Regions from separate parts of the Enterobacter ludwigii genome, predicted to be linked through region 1. Evidence: predicted binding sites of a transcription regulator. Region 1 holds the regulator's gene; the other holds the start of a gene.
What was found. The regulator Fur, encoded in region 1, represses iron uptake genes when iron is present. The targets are predictions, from matches to a motif close to ATAATAATGAGAACNACTATCAA.
Positions count from the first base shown of each region.

Region 2: the regulator Fur is predicted to act here: its motif matches at 1,841-1,863, upstream of BH714_RS12290 (Nramp family divalent metal transporter).

Region 1 is NZ_CP017279.1:505,486-508,908, reverse strand. It holds gene ybfF (esterase) at 1-1, shown strand, start outside; gene ybfE (LexA regulated protein) at 130-417, shown strand; gene fldA (flavodoxin FldA) at 573-1,103, shown strand; gene fur (ferric iron uptake transcriptional regulator) at 1,392-1,838, shown strand; gene chiQ (ChiQ/YbfN family lipoprotein) at 1,947-2,276, opposite strand; gene chiP (chitoporin ChiP) at 2,324-3,423, opposite strand, start outside.
Region 2 is NZ_CP017279.1:2,627,674-2,631,096, forward strand. It holds gene mgrA (L-glyceraldehyde 3-phosphate reductase) at 1-25, shown strand, start outside; gene BH714_RS12285 (DUF2502 domain-containing protein) at 153-500, shown strand; gene BH714_RS12290 (Nramp family divalent metal transporter) at 562-1,800, opposite strand; gene BH714_RS12295 (NupC/NupG family nucleoside CNT transporter) at 2,151-3,338, shown strand; gene BH714_RS12300 (sensor domain-containing phosphodiesterase) at 3,383-3,423, opposite strand, start outside.

The DNA of each region.
Region 1 (3,423 bases):
ATTAAAAAGAGAGCGACTGGAAGGTTGCGGGCTTCCAGTCGTTGGCGTGCCGTTTTTGGTGATGTATGATGGCGCGCTCATCGCCCGGGCAATAGCAGGGCGGCTTGTTTCCCCCGAAGTCTCAGAATCATGGCCAAAGAACAAACGGACCGTACGACACTAGATCTGTTCGCGAATGAGCGTCGACCGGGACGACCGAAAACGAATCCGCTTTCGCGCGATGAACAGCTGCGTATTAATAAACGCAACCAGCTTAAACGCGATAAAAATCGTGGGCTTAAGCGTGTCGAACTGAAGCTCAATGCCGATGCCGTCGATGCGCTTAACGAACTGGCTGAAGCGCGTAATATCAGCCGTAGCGAGCTCATTGAAGAGATGTTGATCGCCCAGCTTGAGACGTTGCGCCGCCAGGCATAAGTCTGAAAATCCCCTTTCTTACCCTTTTCATGTAGCACAGAGTGCAGTCCTGCGCGATAGCTGTTTCCGCGGGGTTGCCAGTTCTGCTATTATTGCCCTTATCCGTGGACAAATTGCGCCACCATACCATTAAGTTTCAAGAGGTTATTTTACTCATGGCAATCATCGGCATTTTCTTCGGCAGTGATACCGGCAATACCGAAAATATCGCAAAAAACATTCAAAAACAGCTCGGTAAAGACGTTGCCGATGTGCATGACATCGCCAAGAGCAGCAAAGAAGATCTCGAAGGCTATGACATCCTGTTGCTGGGTATCCCAACCTGGTACTACGGTGAAGCCCAGTGTGACTGGGATGATTTCTTCCCGACGCTGGAAGAAGTGGACTTCAACGGCAAGCTGGTCGCCCTGTTTGGCTGCGGCGATCAGGAAGACTACGCTGAGTACTTCTGTGACGCGCTGGGCACTATCCGCGATATCATTGAACCGAATGGTGCAGTTATCGTAGGCCACTGGCCGACTGCAGGTTACCACTTCGAAGCGTCTAAAGGCCTGGCCGATGACGACCACTTCGTGGGTCTGGCGATCGACGAAGACCGTCAGCCAGAACTGACCGCAGAGCGCGTTGAGAAGTGGGTGAAGCAGATCCGCGAAGAACTGCACCTGGACGATATTCTTAACGCCTGATTGTTAGTGTGGCGCAACCCCGGTTGCGCCCAGGAACCGGGTCAAACGATTAAATTAATCGCTACAATCTTTTAACTTTTTCGCCCAGACCTGTACAATGTCTCCCAGGTAAAATGGGGTGCCATTGAGTAAGTTTGTCGGTGATACCACGTTTTTATAAGCATACTTTGCCTGAGACTTGCAGTTTTCATTTAGCCATGGCAGTTCTATAATGAGACGCATTATTCCAGGTGCATTTTCTGTCACTTCCTCCAGAAGTGAATCGTTTAGCAACAGGACAGATTCCGCATGACTGACAACAATACCGCATTAAAGAAGGCTGGCCTGAAAGTTACGCTTCCTCGGTTAAAAATCCTTGAAGTGCTTCAGGGTCCAGACAATCACCATGTCAGTGCGGAAGACCTTTACAAGCGTCTTATCGACATGGGTGAAGAGATTGGGCTGGCAACCGTCTATCGCGTGCTGAACCAGTTTGATGACGCGGGCATTGTTACCCGTCATAATTTCGAAGGCGGTAAATCTGTATTCGAACTGACCCAGCAGCAGCACCACGATCACCTGATCTGCCTGGATTGTGGCAAGGTCATTGAATTTAGCGATGATTCCATCGAAGCACGTCAGCGTGAAATCGCTGCTCGTCATGGTATCCGCCTGACCAACCATAGCCTGTATCTGTATGGTCACTGTGCAGAAGGTGATTGCCGCGAAGACGATCACGCACACGACGCCAAATAAGTCGAACTTTCATACTCTGAGCCAGCCGCAAGGTTGGCTTTTTTTTGCCTGTCACCCGGCAAAAAAAAGCCCGGTAAGCACAGCGCCACCGGGCCTTAACACACTTACTTAATTTCCGTTGTTACTGCGTATTTCCTTCCAGATCTGGTCGCAACGCTTCGCCACTTCCTGATCGTTACCGGTTTTACGCGCCTGAATACAGGCCTGATAGTCCATTACGCGAACATTTTCCTGCGTCGCAAACTGCTCATGCGCCTTCTCTTTCTTCAGCACATTCAGCACGCTCTGGCAGGCTTCAATTTTCTCCGGTGAACCTTCAGCGGTGTTAATGCAGGCGCTGTAAGCCTCCTTCAGGCGAGAATTTTCTTTCGGTGCCGGGTCCTGGGCGCAAGCCACCAGCCCCGAGGCCAGCAACGCGACGATTACCATTTTTTTCATCATGTGCAGTCTCCATTCCGGCGGGACGGAACCCGCCGGAGCGTTCATCAGAAGATAGTGAATGGTGCGATAACCATGAATTTCACGTCACGTTCATCCTGGAAGATGTTGCCGTAACCGCCCGCGTAGCTTGGAATATCAGAGTGGTTGTCATACTGCGTGAAGTGCAGCTTGAACATCGTGCCTTTCGCACGTCCGTCCTGCACGGTATAGATGGCATCCAGGCTGTAAGAGGACTCTTTCAGACGGTAGTTCGGATCGTAGTACGCATCCGGTATGGCCATGTCGCCCGGTTTGGCGTCCCAGGCATACGCGTAGGAGGCACCCACAGCCCAGCCCGGCAGGTTCCAGTTTTTCAGGTCATACATTGCGCCGAAGAAGACCGCTTTTTCGCCGTCGGCGTTGAAGTCAGAGCGGTTATCCCACCAGATATCCAGACGACCGTTGGAAGATGCGTAAGTCGGGGTCATACGCTGCAGGAAGTAGCCCTGCTGCCCTTCCGCCTTCACCCATGTTCCTTCCAGACGCAAATCCACCTGACCCACTTTGTAGCCAAAGGTCAGCGCCTGCAGCCAGGCCGTGCCGTCATAAATATCGTTGACGCCACCATCGCTGACTTTGTCTCGCGTGCCGTAGAACTGGTAACTGGTACTCAACGGACTCCCTGCGATATCAAATTTGTAGCTGGCTTTGGCAAAATACTGATCGATATAGCCTTCAGCCTGACCAAAGGCGGCTTCTAACACGAGGTCGTTTTTAAAATCGTACTTCGCACCCAGCGAGTGGAGGTAATCCACTTTGGTTTTTTTATCGTTCTGGTAAAACTTATCCATTTCGATATGCCACGGGGCTTTGTATTCGTTGGTCCACATATAGGAGAAACTCAACGCACCCGCATCACCGTAGTCAAAGTTAGCGCCAGCTTCAGCGCCCTGGTAAGTACCAGGCATAAAACTCCAGTGTGGCGCTAACAGGGTTTGGCCAGTTGGCTGAATATATCCGCCGCGCGCCCAGACTGGACCATATTTGAATTTTGCAGCGGCTTTATACAGACTGATACCGCTTTTATCGCCGGACCAGTCTTCTTTATAGGCCTTATTGCTGGACGAGAAGGCAATTTCGTTCGGGTGTCCGCTGTCGCCATTTT
Region 2 (3,423 bases), 2.1 Mb from region 1:
TGGGATCCTGAACAGCTCAAAATAAAATCACTTTTAGCAAAAAGTGCTCTCATTCATGAATTAGGAGTTGAGGCGATGAAACGAGCCTTTACCAACTCGTAATATTGCGTTAACAGGCCCCACAAAGGCCCCGATCGTGAAGGAGAAAGAGTATGTTCAGGTCACTGATTCTTGCAGCGGTATTACTGGCTTCGGCCCCGCTGATCGCCACTGCGGGCGAAATCACCCTGTTGCCATCAGTTAAATTACAAATTGGCGATCGTGACGACTACGGCAGATACTGGGACGGTGGCTACTGGCGCGACCGTGATTACTGGAACCGTCACTATGAGTGGCGCGGCGACCGCTGGCGCAGACATGATAATGGCCTGCATCGCGGCTGGTACAAAAACAACGCCTATGAGCGTGGTTACCGTGAAGGCTGGAACGATCGTGACGACCGCCGCGGTGGCTGGGGTCACGGTGGCAGAGGACACGGTGGTCACGGCCATCATCACTAATGCGTCATCAATAATGCAAAAAGGAGCCTCCCGGCTCCTTTTTCTTTGGTTCAACGCGACGCTATAACCCCAGAGCAGTGCCGACCAGGAGCCACAGGTTCAACGACACCACTACCGCCACAATGACCCAACCGGTTCGTTTCACCAGCGTGCTGTTCACCAGTTCGCCCATCAGGCTTTTGTCACTGGTAAAGATCAGCAGCGGCACCAGTGCAAGCGCGATACCAAAACTCAGCAGTACCTGGCTCATGACCAGAATTCTCGTGGGATCCAGCCCCATCAGAATCACAACAAAGGAGGGCAGCATGGTCACGGAGCGACGAACCCAAAGCGGAATGTGGAAACGGACAAAGCCCTGCATCACCACCTGCCCTGCCAGCGTCCCCACAACCGTTGACGAGAGACCGGCCGCCACCAGGCTCAGCCCGAATATCGTGGCAGCAGCGTGGCTCAGTAACGGCTCCAGCGTAAGGTATGCCTGGTCGAGATCGGCAATACCGGTGTGACCGTTAAAATGGAAAGCGGCGGCAGCGGTCGCCATCATCGCCAGGTTCACAAAACCGGCAATGGTCATGGCGATCGCCACATCCCATTTCGTCGCAGAGTAACGCTCTTTGCGCGTCCCGCCGTGCAGGTGCTGAGTCAGCGAGGAATGCAGGTAAATGACATGCGGCATGATGGTTGCGCCCAGCACACCGGCGGCCAGGAATACCGCTTCAGAGGTTGGCAGGCTCGGGATAATCATCCCTTTGCTGAGCTGTGCCAGATTCGGCTGAGAGAAAATCAGCTCGACGATATAGGCCGCCGCCACAAACAGCAGCAGCCCACCGATAACTTTTTCCAGCGGTTTTTGACCGCGACGCTGCAGCATCAGGATCAGGAAAGTGGCAATCCCGGTGAGCACCGCGCCCTGAAGCAGCGAGACGCCGAGGATCAATTTAAAACCAATCGCGGCCCCGATGAATTCGGCGAGGTCGGTTGCCATGGCGATAATTTCCGCCTGAACCCAGTAAAGCCATACCGCCGGACGCGGATAATGATCGCGAATTTGTTCAGCCAGGTTTTTGCCCGTGGCAATCCCCAGCTTCGCGGACAGCATCTGGATCAACATGGCCATCAGGTTAGCCCACACGACCACCCAGAGCAGCTTATAGCCGAAGCTGGCCCCGGCCTGAATATTGGTCGCAAAGTTACCTGGATCGATATAGCCGATGGCAGCTATGAACGCAGGTCCCATTAACGCGAACCGCAACTTGCGCGCTGCTCTGCCACTGCTACCCTCTACGCGACTGTTTGTCATTTCTGCCTCTGGAAATATAGCCTTTGCTATGTTTAATGCTATCAAAATGAGAATGATTATCAAGATCATTTAGTGAGTTTATAGTGATTTCTCTGATAGCTTTGAACAATAGACGGGCGGGTAAGGTGGGGCGATCTAACAAAACCTGCAATCGCGCACGCTTTTGTGAAGACTAGCACACAAACTTAACTTTTCACGCATTTACCTAACATAACAAAAATGTATTGTGGATCACTAATTTTGAGACTCGTCACAGGATGTAACTATAGTGTGTCCTTGATCTCGTTTTCTTTTCGCTTGTTACATAGAATGTGCACGAAAATTAAACCTGCCTCATATTTGGAGCAAATATGGACCGCGTCCTTCATTTTGTCCTGGCACTCGTTGTCGTTACTGCGCTTGCGTTACTGGTCAGCCATGACCGTAAAAAAATCCGCATCCGCTTTGTTGTTCAGCTTCTCGTTATTGAAGTTTTGCTCGCGTGGTTCTTCCTGAACTCCAACGTGGGGCTTGGCTTCGTAAAAGGCTTCTCCGAAATGTTCGAAAAACTGCTCGGATTCGCCAACGAAGGGACGAACTTTGTCTTCGGTAAAATGAACGACGAAGGTCTGGCGTTCTTCTTCCTGAAGGTACTGTGCCCTATCGTCTTCATCTCTGCGCTGATCGGTATTCTGCAACACATTCGTGTTCTGCCCGTCGTTATCCGCGCCATTGGTACCGTACTCTCTAAAGTTAACGGCATGGGTAAACTGGAATCGTTCAACGCCGTCAGCTCCCTGATCCTGGGTCAGTCTGAGAACTTCATCGCCTATAAAGACATCCTCGGTAAGATGTCCCGCAACCGCATGTACACCATGGCAGCCACCGCAATGTCTACCGTCTCCATGTCTATCGTGGGTGCGTATATGACGATGCTGGAACCTAAATACGTGGTTGCCGCGCTGGTCTTGAACATGTTCAGTACCTTTATCGTTCTCTCTCTGATCAACCCGTACCGTGTTGACGAAGGCGAAGAGAACCTGCAGATGGCAAATCTGCATGAAGGTCAGAGCTTCTTCGAAATGCTGGGTGAGTACATTCTGGCTGGTTTCAAAGTGGCGATTATCGTTGCGGCGATGCTGATCGGCTTTATTGCCCTGATTTCTGCTCTGAACGCCCTGTTCGCAGCGGTTCTGGGTATCTCCTTCCAGGGCATTCTGGGCTACATCTTCTACCCGGTTGCCTGGGTGATGGGTGTTCCTGCACATGAAGCGCTGCAGGTAGGCAGTATCATGGCGACTAAACTGGTCTCTAACGAATTCGTTGCAATGATGGATCTGCAGAAAATTGCCAGCACGCTCTCTCCACGCGCGGAAGGCATCCTGTCCGTGTTCCTGGTCTCCTTCGCTAACTTCTCTTCCATCGGTATTATCGCCGGTGCGATTAAAGGTCTGAATGAAGAACAGGGTAACGTGGTTTCTCGCTTCGGTCTGAAGCTGGTTTACGGTTCTACGCTGGTGAGCGTACTGTCTGCCTCTATTGCGGCACTGGTACTGTAACACCTGCAGAGAAATAAAAACCGGGAGCTCAGCTCCCGGTTTTTTTATGCCCGTAATTCATTAAGCGGTTTGGGTTTGCCAATCA